Regions from separate parts of the Streptomyces sp. NBC_00104 genome, predicted to be linked through region 3. Evidence: riboswitches for the same ligand, from Rfam matches in the RefSeq annotation. Region 3 holds a riboswitch; each other region holds the start of a gene.

Region 1 (4,195 bases), 710 kb from region 3:
CGCCTCTCTCCGCACCCCTCGCCGCCCCCGCGCCCTGCCGGGTTTCTCCCCCGCGCTCCCCGACCGGGAGATCGTCCCCGGCGAACTCCTCGGCCTCCCCGGCCGCCGCGTCCGCGCGATCTGGACGCCGGGGCACACGCCCGGCCACGTCTGCCTCCACCTGGAGGAGGCGCATCCCTCCCGACTCCCGGGCCACGGACGCCTGTTCTCCGGGGACCACCTCCTCCCCGAGATCAGTCCGCACATCGGCCTCTACGAGGACCCGGACGACGACACGGTCACCGACCCTCTCGGCGACTACCTCGACTCCCTGGAACGCGTCGGCCGTCTCGCCCCCGCCGAGGTCCTCCCGGCCCACCAGTACGCGTTCACCGACGCCGCCGCCCGCGTACGGGAGTTGCTGGCCCACCACGAGTCCCGCCTCGCCGACCTGCTCGCCCTCCTCGCCTCGCCCCTCACCCCCTGGCAACTCGCCGAACGCATGGAGTGGAACCGCCCCTGGCCCGACATTCCCTTCACCTCCCGCAACATCGCGGTCTCCGAGGCGGAGGCGCATCTACGGCGGCTGGTGAAGCTGGGTCGGGCGGAGGCGGTGGAAGGGAGCAACCCCGTTACGTATGTGGCGGTGTGAGGGGGCGTTCATCGGGACTGGCGTCCTGGGGGTGGTGACGCTGTCGCGGGCGCGTGCGGTGCGCAGGCATCCGGCCGGCCGTGCCCTCAGGCCGTCGTCGCCTCAGGCTGTCGTCGCCTCAGGCCGTCGTGCCCTCAGGCCGTCGTGCCCTCAGGCCGTCGTGCCCTCAGGCCGTCGGCCCCGGATCCGTGAGGGAACGGATCAACTCCTCCGCGACTCCCATGAGTTCCACTTCGCGCATGGTCATCGTCGGGTTGGCCGCCCGGCGTCGCCTCGCCTCGACGAGGCCCTCTTCCGTCAGGGCGGAGGGGCCGTCGTGCTGGTGGGCGAGGAGGGAGACGAGGGTGGCGCGGGCCATCTCCGCGCGGAAGTCGGCGGAGTCGACGGCGACTTGGGCGAGGATCATCGCGGAGATGCCCCAGTCAAGGCCGGGCGGCCCCTCCTCGGCGGTGCTCCAGTCGATGACCTGGGGACCCTGGGGCGTGACGATGACGTTCTCGGGGTGCAGATCCAGGTGGAGGACGCGGGTGGCCGGGGCGCGGGGCGACGTGGAGGGGGTGTCGTCGTCGCGGGGCGACACGGAGGGGGTGTCGTCGTCGCGGAGTGCGGAGGGGGCGTCGTCGTCGCGGGGCGCCGAGGTGGCGTGGCCGTCGCGGGGCGCCGAGGGGGCGTGGCCGTCGCGGGGCGCCGAGGGGGCGTGGCCGTCGCGGGGCGGGAGGGCGTGGAGGGCGTGGAGGAGGCGGGCCAGGGTGGCGCCGGTCTGCGCCGGGTCCAGCAGGCCGGCGGCGACGGCCTCCAGCATGGTCGGGCCGGACAGCCGCTCCAGCACCATCTCCGTACGGGTCGCCGAGCGCACGCGCGGAACGGGGTAACCGTGGCTCCGCACGTACTCCATGACCTCGGCCTCGGCAGCCGCGTCACCCCAGTCGTCACGGTAACGCCGCAGCACCCAGGCCGCGGTGGGGCCGCCCGGCCGCCCGGGGCCGTCGACTCCGAGGCGGTTGCCAGGGCCTCCGGGACCGCCGGGGCCGTCGACTCCGGCACGGCTGCCCGGACCTCCGGGACCGCCGACTCCGGCACGGCTGCCCGGACCTCCGGGACCGCCGACTCCGGCACGGCTGCCAGGGCCGCCGGTGACGTCGCGTCGGCCGGGTTCGGTAGGGCTGTCGGTTGCGTCACGGGCGTCCCGTACGGCGAGGGCACCGGCGGTGCCCTCGCCGGTGACGGCGACGGGCGCTTCCGTCGCGGACTCGCCTTCGTCGGCGTGGAGTTCGTACACGTCGGCCGTGCGCCCCGACCCGAGCAGTCTCCCCGTACGCATGGCGCGAACCTATCCCGGCGCACAGACGGCCCTCAGGCTTTTGGCTACCGACAGGTAGAGTGACCGGGTCGTCATCACACCCGTACAGGGGGAAGCCGGTGCAAATCCGGCGCTGACCCGCAACCGTGAGCCGACCCCGGCAAGGGGGCGGCGAGTCGGACTGCCCTGTGCGGAACCGTGACCGGCTCGCATCACCGGCGGCCCGCCGGTGTACGGCACCGTCGAGGAATACGGAGCCGAGCCGCCCGGCGCTTCGCCGTGCCGCCCGGCTCCCCGTCAGGGAGAGGCAGCCGCCGATCATGAATGTCCGCCGCAGCGCAGCGGTAGTCGCCGTACTGGCCGTCACAACCGGGCTCGGTACGGGACTCGGTACGGGACTCGGTACCGGCTTCGCGCCGGTGGCCCTCGCCAATGACGCGACCTCCGCATCTCCTGACGCGACTTCCGCATCTTCTGAGGCGGCTTCCGATGTCTCCGCCGCTCCCTCCGCCTCGGCGTCGCAGGCGACCCCCACCGGTCTGTACGGCTCCACCGACCCCACGTACGACGGTGTCTGGCGGCAGTCCCTCGCCCTGCTCGCGCTGGACACCGTGGGGGAGAAGCCGGGTGCCGGGGCGGTGGAGTGGCTCGTCGGGCAGCAGTGCGCGAGCGGGGCGTTCGCGGCGTACCGGGCCGACGCCACCGCGCCGTGCGACGCCAAGACTGCCGTCGACACCAACAGCACGGCCGCCGCGGTGCAGGCGCTCGCCGCGGTCGGCGGGCGGGACGCCGAGGCCGGGCGGGCCGTGCGGTGGCTGAAGGAGAACCAGAACAAGGACGGCGGCTGGGGCTACACCGCCGGCGGGCCCAGCGACGCGAACTCGACGTCCGTCGTGATCGGCGCGCTGACCGCCGTGGGCGGCGCCCCCGAGAAGCAGGAGAGGAACGGCAACTCCCCCTACGACGCCCTCCGCGCCCTCGCCCTCCCCTGCGGGGATGGGAAGGACGGGGAGGACGGGGAGAAGAAGGGCCGGGGTGGCGCGGATGGCGCGGATGGCGCGGATGGCAAGGGTGAGGGGAAGGACGCCGGCGCCTTCGCCTACCAGCCCGACAAGAAGGGTGGTCTCGCCGCGAACGCCGATGCCACGGCTGCCGCCGTGCTCGGCAGCCTGGGTGAGGGCTTCGTGGCCGAGGGAGAGAGTGCGGCGGGGACTCGGGCGGCTTTCGCCGGGGAGTGCGTCGCGGGTGACTCCCCCGAGGATCTGGCCCACAACGGGGCCGTCCACCTGGCCGGTGTCCTCGCCGCCGACGGTTACCTGAAGTCCGCGCTCGCGGGGGCGGAGGATCAGCCCGACCACGGCAACACCGCCGACGCGGTCGTCGCGCTCGCCGCCGCCGGGGATGCGGACGCGACCGAGAAGCCGCTCGCCTGGCTGGAGAAGAACTACGGTGCCTGGGCTGCCAAGGCCGGGCCGGCCGCGTACGCCCAGCTCGTCTTCGCCGCGCATGCCTCCGGCGAGGATCCGCGCGACTTCGGCGGCGCCGACCTCGTGGCCCAGCTGAAGGACACCGGTCCGGCGCGTGACGTGGACGACTACTCCTCCGTGCCGCACGACGACGCGGCCGCCGGGGAGGAGGACGGCGACGGTCTCGGTGCGGGTGCGGGTGCGTGGTGGGCGATCGGGCTCGGGCTCGCCGCCGTCGTCGCCGTCGCTGTGGGGGTCGTCGGGGTCGTGCTGAGGAAGCGGCGGCAGGCGTGACCGGCCGCCGGAGGGCCGCCGCGCGGCGGTCGACTGCCGTGGCGACGGGCGCGATGTCGGTGGGCCCGACTTCGATGGGCCTGACTTCGATGGGCCCGACTTCGATGGGCCCGACTTCGATGGGCCCGACTTCGGTGGACGCGTGGCCGTTGAGCCCGTCGGCGCCGAGTGCGATGCCGGCGGGCGCGGTGCGGTCGGCGGCGCTTCCGCTCCCGTCCGCCGCGTTGCCGTGGAGCGCGCCGTCGACGGACGCGAGGTCGTCGGTCTCGGCGCTCGCGCCCCGGCCGCGCGGTGTGTTGCTCCTGCTCTGCGGCGTCCTGCTCGTGCTGGGGAGCGTGGGGCTGGCCCATGCAGCCGCCTACCGCTACTGGTCCTTCTGGGAGCGGGACGGTTCGGCCTGGGCGTTTGCCACGCAGGGGCCGTCGACCGCGCGGCCGTCCGACGGGGACGTGCAGGGGTTCCGGTTCGCCGTCAGCCGGGACTCCGCGGATGCGGCGCGACCGC
Region 2 (4,195 bases), 7.4 Mb from region 3:
ACGTGGTGCGTGGGTCCTGGCCGGAGGTGGTGCGGGAGAGCTCGTAGCCGCCGCCCGGCACGGCCACCACGTCGATCCGTTCGCCCCGGGGGTGACCGCAGCGGCGCTCGCATCCGGACCAGTACAGGGGGAGTCCGGCGCGTCCGGCCGCGTCGAGGCTTCCGGTCGCGTCCGCCCGTACGTCCGCCAGGGACTTGGCGCAGCCGGGCCGCCCGATACAGGCGCCGACGCGCAGCCAGGGGGAGGCGGGATCGGTGACGAGGCCGGTCACGGAGAGCCGGGCGAGCGCGTCGGACGCCTCGTCCTCGCTCATGCCCGGCGTGGGGACGACGACTCCGCGCCACGGGGTCAGCCGCAGTTCACGGCGGGAGGTCGCGGACGCGAGGTGCGTCAACTCGCGCCACTGGAGGGCGGTCAGCCGACCGAGGGGTGCGTGTACGCACAGAGCGTCGCCGGCGGCTCCGGGGGGCGGGCCCTCGGCTTCGACCGTGGTCGTCCCGGTCCGGGCCCGGCTCACGGCGTCGATGCCGTCGGCGGCCAGACGTGCGCGGATCAGGCTGAGCAACTCGCTCTGGAAGGGGAGTTCGGTCACACGCCAGACCCGGGAACCGCTCTCCCGCGCGGCCTCCACGAACGTCTCGGCGGCCGTGAGCGCGGCCCGGGGAGCGTCCTCGGCGGCCATCGACAGGACCTCGTCGGCCGTTCCGAGGGCCAGCAGCGCACTGCCGTCCCCGGCCGCCCGGACGGTCACATCGGCGTCGAGCCCGGCCACATCCCCGCGCCCGTCGTCGAGCGCGAACAGGAACCGGCCCGACAGCTCCCGCGCCGCCTCGCTCGCGCACAGCGCCGCGTCGAGGGCCGACAGCCAGGGCCGGACGTCGCGCAGACCCCGCCCGTCGAGGCCGGACAGGGGCGAGGCGACGATGTTGCGCACCCGTTCGTGCCCGGCGGAGGGCAACAGCCCGGCCGCGTCCAGCGACTCGGCCAGCGCGGCCCCGCAGCCGTCGGTCAGTCCCCGCAGCTGCACATTGCCGCGCGAGGTGAGGTGAAGATCACCGTCGCCGAGCCGTCGCGCCGCCTCGGCCAGCGCCTCGGCCTGGCGGACGGTCAGTACACCACCGGGGACCCGGACACGGGCCAGCGCCCCGTCGTCCGCCGCGTGCAGCCGCAGTGTCCCCGGGCAGGCGTCGCCACGGTCCCGTGTGACCGCTGTGGCCTGGGACGATGAACGCAGGGGAGGCGTGGACATGGCGGCGAGCATACCCACCGTCCCCACGGACGTATGCTCCGCCCTTTTGAGGCGACCCTTACTATGCTGTTTGGTGGATCATCCGGTCCGCCGACGCCACCACGGCGCTAGTGTCTGTCGTCACATTCCCGTCGTCGCCCGAAGGGCGGCCCCGCGGCGTCCGGTGCGTGCTCTCGGCGTGCCGGGCGAAAGACCTCGTACTGGACGTACTTGGGCTTTCGCCCGGTGCGGCGAGAGTGCGTGCCAGACGCCGCGGGGCAGACGGGAATGTGACGACAGACCCTAGGGGAGGAAGCCCGGTGTGAGTCCGGCGCGGTCCCGCCACTGTGAGCCCGTCCCAGGAGGGTCGGGCGAGCCAGGAACTCCCTTCCCCGTACCCCTCGGTCCCGCCCGAGCAGGGGAGACTCCGATCCGACACCGCCCGGGGCGCGGACCCCGAGGAAGGCCAGCCGCCGCATGCAGCCATCGCCCGGGGAGCGCTCCGCGCAGCCCCACATCCTGCTCCTGTCGACGTCCGACACCGACCTGCTCAGCGCCCGCGCGGCCGACGGCCCGGTCCCGTACCGCTTCGCCAACCCCTCCCGCCTCGCGCTGGAGGACCTCCCGGCCCTCCTCGACGGCGCCGGCCTGGTCGTCGTACGCCTCCTCGGCGGTATCCGCGCCTGGCAGGACGGTCTCGACCTGCTGCTCGCCGACGGCCGCCCCGTCGTCGTCCTCACCGGTGAACAGGCCCCCGACGCCCAGCTGATGGCCGCCTCCACGGTCCCCGTCGGTATCGCCGCCGAGGCCCACGCCTATCTCGCCCACGGCGGCCCCGCCAACCTGGAGCAGCTCGCCCGGTTCCTCTCCGACACGGTCCTGCTCACCGGCCATGGCTTCGACTCGCCCGCGCCCGCCCCGTCCTGGGGCCCGCTGGAGCGCACCCCACGCGCGGGCACCGACGGCCCGACCGTCGCCGTGCTCTACTACCGGGCCCACCACATGAGCGGCAACACCGCCTTCGTGGGTGCCCTGTGCGAGGCGATCGAGGACACGGGCGCCCGCGCGCTCCCGCTGTACGTGGCCTCCCTGCGTGCCCCCGAGCCCGAGCTGATCGAGGAGCTCCGCGCCGCCGACGCCATCGTCACCACCGTCCTCGCCGCGGGCGGCACCAAGCCCGCCGAGGCGTCGGCCGGCGGCGACGACGAGTCCTGGGACGCGGGCGCCCTCACTGGCCTCGACGTCCCGATCCTGCAGGCCCTGTGTCTGACCGGCTCGCGCGCCGCCTGGGAGGAGAACGACGAGGGCGTCTCCCCGCTCGACGCGGCCAGCCAGATCGCCGTCCCCGAGTTCGACGGCCGCCTGATCACCGTCCCGTTCTCGTTCAAGGAGATCGACGAGGACGGCCTCCCGGCCTACGTCGCCGACCCAGAGCGCGCCGCCCGCGTCGCCGGAATCGCCGTACGCCACGCGCGACTTCGGCACATCGCCAACGCCGACAAGCGCCTCGCGCTCGTCCTGTCCGCCTACCCGACCAAGCACTCCCGCATCGGCAACGCGGTCGGCCTGGACACCCCCGCCAGCGCGGTCGCCCTGCTGCGCCGACTCCGCGACGAGGGCTACGACTTCGGGGGCGCCGACGTCCCCGGACTGGCCTCCGGCGACGGCGACGAGCTGATCCGCGCGCTCATCGAGGCCGGTGGCCACGACCAGGACTGGCTCACCGAGGAGCAGCTGGCCCGCAACCCGGTCCGTATCCCGGCGGCCGACTACCGCCGCTGGTACGCCACGCTCCCCGAGGAGCTCCGCACCTCCGTCGAGGAGCACTGGGGCCCGGCCCCCGGTGAGATGTTCGTCGACCGCAGCCGCAACCCGGAGGGCGACATCGTCCTCGCGGCCCTCCGCTTCGGCAATCTGCTGATCCTCATCCAGCCCCCGCGCGGCTTCGGCGAGAACCCGATCGCGATCTACCACGACCCGGATCTCCCGCCCTCCCACCACTACCTGGCCGCCTACCGCTGGATCGCGGCCCGTGCCGACGACGGCGGCTTCGGCGCCGACGCGATGATCCACCTGGGCAAGCACGGCAACCTGGAGTGGCTGCCCGGCAAGAACGCGGGCCTGTCCGCCGCCTGCGGCCCCGACGCCGCCCTCGGCGACCTCCCCCTGGTCTACCCCTTCCTGGTCAACGACCCGGGCGAGGGCACCCAGGCCAAGCGCCGCGTCCACGCCACCCTCGTCGACCACCTGGTCCCCCCGATGGCCCGCGCCGACTCCTACGGCGACATCGCGCGCCTGGAGCAACTCCTCGACGAGTACGCCCAGATCTCCTCCATGGACCCGGCGAAGCTCCCGGCGATCCGCGCCCAGATCTGGACCCTCATCCAGGCCGCCAGGCTCGACCACGACCTCGGCCTGAACGACCGTCCGGAGGACGACGGCTTCGACGACTTCCTGCTGCACGTCGACGGCTGGCTGTGCGAGGTCAAGGACGCCCAGATCCGCGACGGTCTGCACGTCCTCGGCAACCCGCCGACCGGCGCCGACCACGTCAACCTGGTCCTCGCCGTCCTCCGCGCCCGCCAGATCTGGGGCGGCACCACGGCCCTGCCCGGCCTGCGCGAGGCCCTCGGCCTCGACGAGTCCGCCGCGACCCGCACCACCGCCGACGAGGCGGAGGCGAAGGCGCGCACGCTGGTCCAGGCGATGGAGGACGCGGGCTGGGACCCGGCCGCCGTCCCCACCGAGCACGGCGAACAGGTCGCCGCGATCCTGGAGTTCGCCGCCCGCGAGGTCGTGCCCCGGCTCGCCGCGACCACGGCCGAACTCGACCACAGCGTGCACGCCCTGAACGGCGGCTTCGTCCCGGCCGGCCCCTCGGGGTCACCCCTGCGGGGCCTGGTCAACGTCCTGCCGACGGGCCGCAACTTCTACTCCGTCGACCCCAAGGCCGTCCCCTCCCGCCTC
Region 3 (4,195 bases):
GTACCCCTGGACCGGCTCCCCGAGGGCTTCCCCGACGGGCCGCGTGAGCGTCTTCTCCCGGGCGAACCGTACGCGCACGGGAAGCACCCCGAGCCCGTCCACGTGCCCCCGCCGACTCTCGACGTCGTCCTCGATGTGCTGTCCGAGCAGCTGGAACCCACCGCAGATGCCGAGCACCGGCCGCCCCTGGGCGGCCCTGCGCACCAGGGCGTCGGCGAGACCGCGCTCCCGCAGCCACTCCAACGCCCGGACCGTGCCCCGGGTCCCCGGAACGACGACGAGGTCGGCGTCGGCCAACTCCTCGGCCCGGTCCACGAACCGCACCACGACACCGGGTTCGGCGGCGAGCGCGTCCACATCGGTGAAGTTGGACATCAGCGGAACCGCGCACACGGCGACCCGCAGCACGTCCTCCCCGACGGGCGGCGCCACGTTCGACTCCCGGACCGTCCCGCGCAGCGAGATCCGGAGCCCGTCCTCCTCGTCGATCCCGAGCCCGTGCCGGAACGGCAGCACACCGTACGTCCGCCGCCCGGTGAGCCCGTGCAGCATGTCGAGCCCCGGCTCCAGCAGGGAGGCGTCCCCCCGGAACTTGTTGACGAGGAACCCGGCGACGAGGGCCTGATCCTCGGGCGAGAGCAGCGCGACGGTCCCGAAGAAGGACGCGAAGACCCCGCCACGGTCGATGTCACCGACGACGAGCACGGGAAGCCCGGCGTTCCGGGCGATCCCCATGTTGACGATGTCGGTCCGCCGCAGATTGATCTCGGCGGGGGAGCCGGCCCCCTCACAGATCACCGCGTCATACGTGCCCCGCAACTCGGCGAGACACTCCAACACGGTCCCGAGCAGCCGCTGTTGCCGCCCCCCGTGATACCCGCGCGCACTCATCTCCCCCACGGGCTTCCCCAGCAGCACGACCTGACTGCTCCGCTCACCCCCGGGCTTCAGCAGCACGGGGTTCATGAGCGCGCTGGGCTCGACACGACAGGCCTGCGCCTGCATGGCCTGAGCCCGCCCGATCTCGGCGCCCTCCTTCGTCACGAAGGAATTGAGCGACATGTTCTGCGCCTTGAACGGCGCGACCTTCACACCCTGCCGCACGAGCCACCGGCAGATCCCGGCGGTGACCACACTCTTCCCGGCATCGGAAGTGGTCCCGGCGACGAGCAGTCCGCCACTCATCCCTGACTCCTCACCTTCGGTGCCGCGAGCCGTGACATCCGGCCCCGCAGCGCCGCCGCACCCGCACTGACCCCCCAGGCGAGCCAACTCACCCGCCGGGACAACCGAACAGCCCGCTCGATGTCCGCCACGCGCACAGCCCGCCCCTCCCCATTCAGCACAGGCCGGTGCTCGACCCGCCCCCCGTACGACAACGTGCCCCCCAACCGCACTCCGAGCGCCCCCGCGAACGACGCCTCCACCGGCCCCGCGTTGGGACTCGGATGCTTCCCCGCGTCCGCCCGCCAGGCGCGAACGGCCCCCCGGGCATCCCCGCCGGCGCCCGCGGCCAGTACCGCGGTCAGCCGAGCCCCCGGCCATCCCGCCACGTCGTCCAGCCGCGCGGAGGCCCACCCGTACCGCCGGTACCGCTCCGACCGATGCCCGACCATGGCGTCCAACGTGTTGACGGCCCGAAACCCCACCAGCCCGGGCACCCCGCCGACAGCGCCCCACACGAGCGCCCCCACGACCGCGTCCGACGTGTTCTCGGCGACGGACTCCACGACAGCCCGCGCGATCCCGTCCGCGTCGAGTGCCTGGGGATCCCGCCCGCACAGATGGGGCAACCGCGTCCGCGCGCCCTCGACGTCCCCCGCTTCGAGGGACCGCCCGATCGCCCGCGCCTCCCGCCCCAGCGAAGTCCCCCCGACGACGGCCCAGGTGGCGGCGGCGGTCAACCCGACGGAGGCGACCCGCGACGGTCGTACGGCGGCCGCCGCGACGGCCCCCAGTGCCACGGCGCCACCCGCGCACACCGCGGTGTGCAGCGCGCCCCACCCCCGGTGGTCCCGCCACAGCACCCGCTCCACCGCGCCGGCGGCTCGCCCGAACGCGGCGACCGGATGCCCCCGGCGCGGATCGCCGAGCAGCAGATCACCGAGGAGCCCGGCGGCGGCGCCGTACGCGAACACGCGATCGGCACACACCGGTTCAGCCGATCACGGGGTCGGGCAATGAGCGGGCGCTGAGACCCGACGGGCAGCCGCACAGGGCGCACATGGCGATATGTCCTCACTCAGGGTGTCCACGCCCTGGTTCGACGAGACCGACGGCGAGAGTTCCTGGCTCCCGGGGGGTTCTTCCCCGGTGACAGTGGCGGGACCGCGCCGGACTCGCACCGGCTTCCTCTCCTGCCGTCGTACATGGCCCCGGCAGTCCACCACGCCCCTGGAAGACCCGTCAACTTGCTGTTGACCTGCGGCGCAGCGGTGTGCTCAGCCCCACACCGCCGAAATATCGCCAGACGCCCGAATCGGCTCTTTCCGCGCTCTTCCACGGCGAGTAAGACGGGAACACTTGAGGGAACGGCAGTACGAAGACTGAGCGCCTGGTACGGCCGGCCCTCCGTCACGTCCGCGCGGCGGCTGGGCAAGGCGCTCGGGTCGTCGAGACGGACGCCGTGTCGGTGTGCTGACCTTTGAGTGGAGGCCGGAGTGTTCGAGAGGATGTCTGAGACGCGGACTTGGATCAAGAGCAGCCATTCAGGCGATCCCAGCCTCTGTGTGGAAGCGTCGTTCGAGGAGAGCCGGATTCTGGTGCGTGACTCAAACTCGAAGAAGAACGCTGTGCTCTCCTTCCGTCACGCCGCGTGGTGTGGTTTTCTGGCGGGGCTTGTGGACCCGGGAGCGGACGGTTCTTGAAGAACCGTTCGGGGGACGGGAGGTACACGCGATGGAAGATCGGACCAAGGGATCCGCCTCGGCGCATGCGAGGACATCCAGGGACAGGCGGACGCGGTTGTCCGCCGCGGCCCCCCTGGCGCTCTTCAGCATGGTGGCCGGCGTCCTGTCCGTCGGAGTCGGCGCGCTCGCCGCTCTGCTGGTGCCGGGGGCGGAGGCGCGAGGCCTCGTCTGGCTGACGGTGACCGCCCTCATCGCCGCGGGAGCGGGTCTGTGGTGGGGGCTGACTCCGGTCACGGAGCGGCTCAGGGTGCTGGACCGGGCCCTGGCCGGGGTTCGGCCGCGGGATCCGGAGCGGCACTGAGTCCGGTGGGCCGCGAGGCGTCGGCGCGGGCGCGCAGTGCCTTGCCGAGCCCTGCGGCGAGCGAGGTCAGCAGGGCGGCGCCGAGTGCTCCGGTGATCGCCGTGGTGAGTGGTGCCGCGGCTCCCAGCTGAGTGGTGGGCAGGACCCGGCCCGCCACGGCGATGCTCAGTAACAGCACGCTCGCGCAGAACGTGCCCAGCAGCATACGGACCGACATGAGCCGTATCTCGCCGTCGACCCGGGCGCTCTCCACCCGGATGAGCGCCTCCGCCCACTCCTGTCGCTGCATGGCGTACGACTTGAGTGTGCAGTCGTCCAGTGCGGTCGTCCCCTCGGGATCGGGGGAGTCCGGTGGGGGAGAACCGCCCGGATCTCCGTTGCCGGGCGCGGCGCGGCGCGCGGTGAGCCGCCTCCACCATTCTCGTCCGAAGACCGCCATCGGCCCTCCCCCGTGTCCGCCCGGGCGTCCCGTCCCGGGGCTCAGTCGTTGTCCAGGCTCTCCTTGACCGTGTCGAGGAACTCGATCATCCGGTCACCGTCGTACGCCTTGTCACTGATGTCCGCGAAGCACTCCTGGTAGCGCACCGTGAGGTCGAGGTCGTCACGGTTCGACAACCCGCCGCTGGGGCCCTCCAGGTACAGCAGGTCGTCGTCGTCCTTGAAACCGAGCAGGATGAACGGGCTGAGGGTGCTGAAGTGGGCTCCCACCGTGAACGGCAGGAGCCGGATGCCCATCTGCGGACGCCGGGACAGGGTCGTGATGTGCTCCAGTTGCCGGCGCATCACCCTGGGGCCGCCGATCACGCGCCGTACGGCGGCTTCGTCCAGGACGATCTCGACGCGCGGCCCGGTCTCGGAGTCGAGGTACCGCTCCTGTCGCGCCGTGCGAAGCTCCACCGACCGCCGTACGTCCGTGCCCTCGGTCGTCGGCGAGAGAAGGGCGGTGGCGTAGTCCTCGGTCTGGACGAGGCCGGGCAGCACGATG
Region 4 (4,195 bases), 1.8 Mb from region 3:
GTGGGGCCGAAGATCCCGGCGGGCCCCTGCATGGGATAGACCAGCGCGACGTTCAGGGTCGAACTGTCGGCCGTGCACCAGTCGGGGGTGTGGAGGCGGTGCGGTGGCCGGTTCATGGCCTCATGATGGCGTGATCGTCATCGGCGCCCCAGGTCGTGCCACGGATCGAGACCGATTCGTATGCCGAGGCCATGGGCGGGGCGCGGTTGGGGCGCGGGTGGGTGTTCAGCCCGTCGTCCACTTCTCCTCGATCCGCCCGAACCTCCACACCAGCAGGGCGACCGCCCAGGTGACGAAGAACAGGCCGACGACGACATAGCCGACGGTGTTGAGGTCGAGGCCGGAGACCCGGTCCCAGAACGTGCCGTGCAGACGCGCCTTCTCGGCGACGAGGCCGAGCAGTTCGACCGTGCCGATGACGAGGGCGACGGCCACCGAGAGGCCGGTGATGATCAGGTTGTAGTAGACCTTGCGGACCGGCTGGGAGAAGGCCCAGCCGTAGGCGAAGTTCATGAACGAGCCGTCGATCGTGTCCAGGAGGGACATACCGGCCGCGAACAGGATCGGCAGGCACAGGATCGCGTACCAGGGCAGCCCGGAGGCCGCGCCCGAACCGGCCAGGACGAGGAGCGCGACCTCGGTCGCCGTGTCGAAGCCGAGTCCGAAGAGCAGGCCCAGCGGGAGCATCTGCCACGGCTTGGTGATCGACTTCATCAGCCGTCCGAGGAGCCGGTTCATGAAGCCCCGGCTGTTCAGCCGCTCTTCCAGGGCGGCCTCGTCGAAGGCGCCCGAGCGCATCTCGCGGAACACCTTCCAGATGCCCACCATGATCACCAGATTGATGATCGCGATGACGTACAGGAACGTCCCCGAGACGGTGGTGCCGATCCAGCCGGTGATGTCGTGCAGTGCGGAGTCGTCGTTCCGGACCGGTCCGGCGAGCGTCTTGACGCCGAGGGTGAGCAGGAAGGTGAGGGCGAGGACGATCGACGAGTGTCCGAGGGAGAACCAGAAGCCGACCGACAGCGGGCGCTGTCCCTCGCCCATCAGTTTGCGGGTGGTGTTGTCGATGGCGGCGATGTGGTCGGCGTCGAAGGCGTGCCGCATGCCCAGGGTGTAGGCGGTGACGCCCATGCCGATTCCGAAGGTCCTGCTGCCGACGCCGTAGTGCTCGGGGGCGACGATCACCACCAGCGTGAACCAGCCGATGAGATGCAGCGCCAGGATGAGCCCGGCCATCCCGCCCAGGCTCGCCCGCTCCCCGGGTGTCATCGAGGCGCGGATCCGACGCCAGGGGAAACCGCCCGTCCCGGCGGTGGCCGAGGGGGCGGTGTCGGTAACAGGAGCCATGGGGCATGCGCCTTACTCGTCGTGCCGCGTCCGTGTCGTCGAACCCCATCAGCCTGGTGCGGCGGGCTGGCAGCTGCAAGCAGGTCGCAGTAAAGCCCGTGCCACATTTCGGTCAGGCCAGGGTCTCCCGGAGGACGGTGCGGTCGCACGAGCCCCGCGCGGGCGGACCTGTCAGGCGGCGCCGCCCCGGCGGGACCGGAACCACCACACCCCACCGCCGAGCGCGAGGAGGACGGCCGCGCCGATGCCGAGGAGGGCGGCGACGGGAAGGCCGTCGTCCCCGTCGGTGCCGTCTGCCGCGGGCTCGGCCGACGGCGTGGAGGTCTCGGCGCTCGTTTCGGGCGAGGGCGAGGGGGAGGCCGTCGTGGGTTCGGCCGAGGGGGTGGGGCTGACGAGTTCGGCACCGGGCGCCGCGGCCTTCAGGTCCAGGCGGGGCGCCGGGTGACCGTGGCCGTGGCCGTCCCCCTCGGATTCCTCCAGTTCGATCCAGCGGTCCACCTTGCCGTCGCTGTACGACTGCAGGGTCTTGAAGACCAGCGACTTGGCGTCGGGCAACTGCCGTACGGTGACGACGTATTCGGCGTCCTCCCCCACCGCGAGCTTCGCACCCGAGACGGTGTAGCCCCGGCCGGTGGGGGTGAACTTCCAGCCGTCGGGACCCTCCTTGTAGGTGATGTCGGCGGGGACGAGGCCCTCGGGCAGGATCACCTCCAGCTTGGTGATGCCGGCGGCGGAGGACTCCGACTCCGCCAAGAAGGTCAGTTCGACGTTCTGGTCCAGGGCACGCGCACCCTCCGCCTCGACCTCCGTATGGGCCGCGGCCGGACCCGCGCCTGCGACGGCGAGCGCGAACGCGGCTGCGGTGAGAACGCCGAGACGGCGCGAACGGTGTATCAAGGTCGGGCGGTGCACTGCGACTCCCTGTGCCGGCGGCGTGAAGGATGAATTCAAGCGCAGGGCGGGACCCGTGGCCAAGGGCGACCAGGTGTGCGAGCGGTTCCGGCCACCTGCCGTCGTCGTGCGCGCTCGTGTGGGGTGTGAGGTCCGCGAGGCGTGCGCCGGGGTGTGAGCTGTTGCACGGCGCCCGCGCGCCCCTCGGCTCCGCTTGTCAGCGTCCTTATGTGGGCACTACTGTCACCACGCCTTGGTGAACGGGAAATCCGGTGTCATGCCGGTGCGGCCCTCGCCACTGTGATCGGGAAGTCCGGCTCCGGCCCTCGCGGGCAGCCACTGGGTCCTTGTGACCCGGGAAGGCGGAGCACGGGCGGTGGTACCCGTAAGCCAGGAGACCGGCCAAGGCGCGTCAACCATCCACGAGGTGCTGGAGAGGGTCTGCTGAGCCATGCACATAGCCGAGGGTTTCCTTCCTCCGGCGCACGCGATCGCCTGGGGCGTAGCGTCCGCGCCGTTCGTCGTCCACGGAGTACGTTCACTCACCCGTGAGGTCAGGGAGCATCCCGAGAGCACGCTGCTGCTCGGTGCCTCGGGGGCCTTCACCTTCGTCCTGTCCGCGCTGAAGCTGCCGTCGGTCACCGGGAGTTGTTCCCACCCCACGGGCACCGGACTGGGCGCCATCCTGTTCCGTCCGCCGATCATGGCGGTACTGGGCACCATCACCCTGCTCTTCCAGGCGCTGCTGCTCGCGCACGGCGGTCTGACCACGCTCGGCGCCAACGTCTTCTCGATGGCGATCGCCGGCCCCTGGGCGGGTTACGCCGTCTACCGGCTGCTGCGGCGCTTCGACGTGCCGCTGATGGTCACGGTGTTCTTCGGCGCGTTCGTCGCCGACCTGGTCACCTACTGCGTCACCAGCGTGCAGCTGGCGCTCGCGTTCCCCGACCCGAGCAGCGGCTTCCTGGGCGCGCTCGGCAAGTTCGGCTCGATCTTCGCCGTCACCCAGCTCCCGCTCGCGGTCAGCGAGGGTCTCCTCACCGTGCTGGTGATGCGTCTGCTGGTGCAGTCGAGCAAGGGCGAACTGACCCGGCTCGGCGTGCTCCTGACCGGCGGAAAGCGGAACCGGACCGAGACCGAGACGGAGACGGTGGCCCGATGAACCGGAACACGAAGATCAACCTTCTGCTGCTGGTCGTCGTGGCCGCGCTCGCCGTCCTGCCGCTGGCCCTCGGCCTCGGCGACCACAAGGAGGAGCCCTTCACGGGGTCCGACGGCGAGGCGGAGACGGCGATCACGGAGATCGAGCCGGACTACGAGCCGTGGTTCTCGCCCCTGTACGAGCCGCCCTCCGGTGAGATCGAGTCGGCGCTGTTCTCCCTCCAGGCCGCCCTCGGCGCGGGCGTCCTCGCCTACTACTTCGGTATCCGCCGCGGCCGGCGCCAGGGCGAGGCACGGGCCCGCGCGCACCTGGACGCGGCCGGGGACACCGACACGGCGGCCCCTGCGGCTTCGGCGGCCCCGGTGAGCGCGACGGTCGCGGCCACCACGGCAGCCGCGACGGCCCCCAAGGCCGCGGCCGGTGACGAAGGCTCGTCCGGTGGTACCGGGGAGTCCCCCGCCGGGAGGGTCTGATCCCCCGTGCTGCCGATCGACGCGGCGGCGCACAGCAGTCGCTGGCGCCGCCGCCATCCCGTGGACAAGGCCGTGCTCGGGCTCGGCCTCACCGTGCTCGCGATCTCCCTGCCGCCCTGGCCCGGCGCGGCCCTGGTCCTGCTGACCGCGCTCGTCGTGCTGCTGGGCCCGGCGGGCGTGCCCGGCCGCCGGCTGTGGCGCGCCTACCGGGTGCCGTTGGGCTTCTGCGTGACCGGCGCGCTGCCGCTGCTCGTCCAGGTCGGCGGACCGGACGGCTTCGTGGCCCTGGCCGAGGGCGGACCCGTCCGCGCCGGGGAGC

The links. A riboswitch is a leader RNA that binds a small molecule or an ion and turns the genes downstream of it on or off. The one in region 3 is predicted to bind cobalamin.
Region 1: linked by a shared signal. The riboswitch ahead of OG272_RS14020 (prenyltransferase/squalene oxidase repeat-containing protein) and the one ahead of OG272_RS10940 (cobalamin biosynthesis protein) in region 3 are both predicted to bind cobalamin.
Region 2: linked by a shared signal. The riboswitch ahead of cobN (cobaltochelatase subunit CobN) and the one ahead of OG272_RS10940 (cobalamin biosynthesis protein) in region 3 are both predicted to bind cobalamin.
Region 4: linked by a shared signal. The riboswitch ahead of OG272_RS03170 (energy-coupling factor ABC transporter permease) and the one ahead of OG272_RS10940 (cobalamin biosynthesis protein) in region 3 are both predicted to bind cobalamin.

The regions. Positions count from the first base shown of each region.
Region 1 covers NZ_CP108215.1:3,229,138-3,233,332, forward strand. The annotation lists gene OG272_RS14010 (MBL fold metallo-hydrolase) at 1-631, shown strand, start outside; gene OG272_RS14015 (phosphotransferase family protein) at 798-1,952, opposite strand; cobalamin riboswitch at 2,001-2,135, shown strand; gene OG272_RS14020 (prenyltransferase/squalene oxidase repeat-containing protein) at 2,252-3,691, shown strand; gene OG272_RS14025 (SCO2322 family protein) at 3,811-4,195, shown strand, end outside.
Region 2 covers NZ_CP108215.1:9,964,834-9,969,028, forward strand. The annotation lists gene cobG (precorrin-3B synthase) at 1-1,261, opposite strand, end outside; cobalamin riboswitch at 1,509-1,635, shown strand; gene cobN (cobaltochelatase subunit CobN) at 1,706-4,195, shown strand, end outside.
Region 3 covers NZ_CP108215.1:2,517,227-2,521,421, reverse strand. The annotation lists gene OG272_RS10945 (cobyric acid synthase) at 1-1,185, opposite strand, end outside; gene OG272_RS10940 (cobalamin biosynthesis protein) at 1,182-2,153, opposite strand; cobalamin riboswitch at 2,262-2,404, opposite strand; gene OG272_RS10935 (DUF397 domain-containing protein) at 2,673-2,867, shown strand; gene OG272_RS10930 (hypothetical protein) at 2,965-3,210, shown strand; gene OG272_RS10925 (hypothetical protein) at 3,152-3,649, opposite strand; gene OG272_RS10920 (helix-turn-helix transcriptional regulator) at 3,691-4,195, opposite strand, start outside.
Region 4 covers NZ_CP108215.1:742,866-747,060, forward strand. The annotation lists gene OG272_RS03155 (substrate-binding domain-containing protein) at 1-116, opposite strand, end outside; gene OG272_RS03160 (HoxN/HupN/NixA family nickel/cobalt transporter) at 226-1,350, opposite strand; gene OG272_RS03165 (DUF1775 domain-containing protein) at 1,522-2,262, opposite strand; cobalamin riboswitch at 2,457-2,663, shown strand; gene OG272_RS03170 (energy-coupling factor ABC transporter permease) at 2,693-3,403, shown strand; gene OG272_RS03175 (energy-coupling factor ABC transporter substrate-binding protein) at 3,400-3,876, shown strand; gene cbiQ (cobalt ECF transporter T component CbiQ) at 3,883-4,195, shown strand, end outside.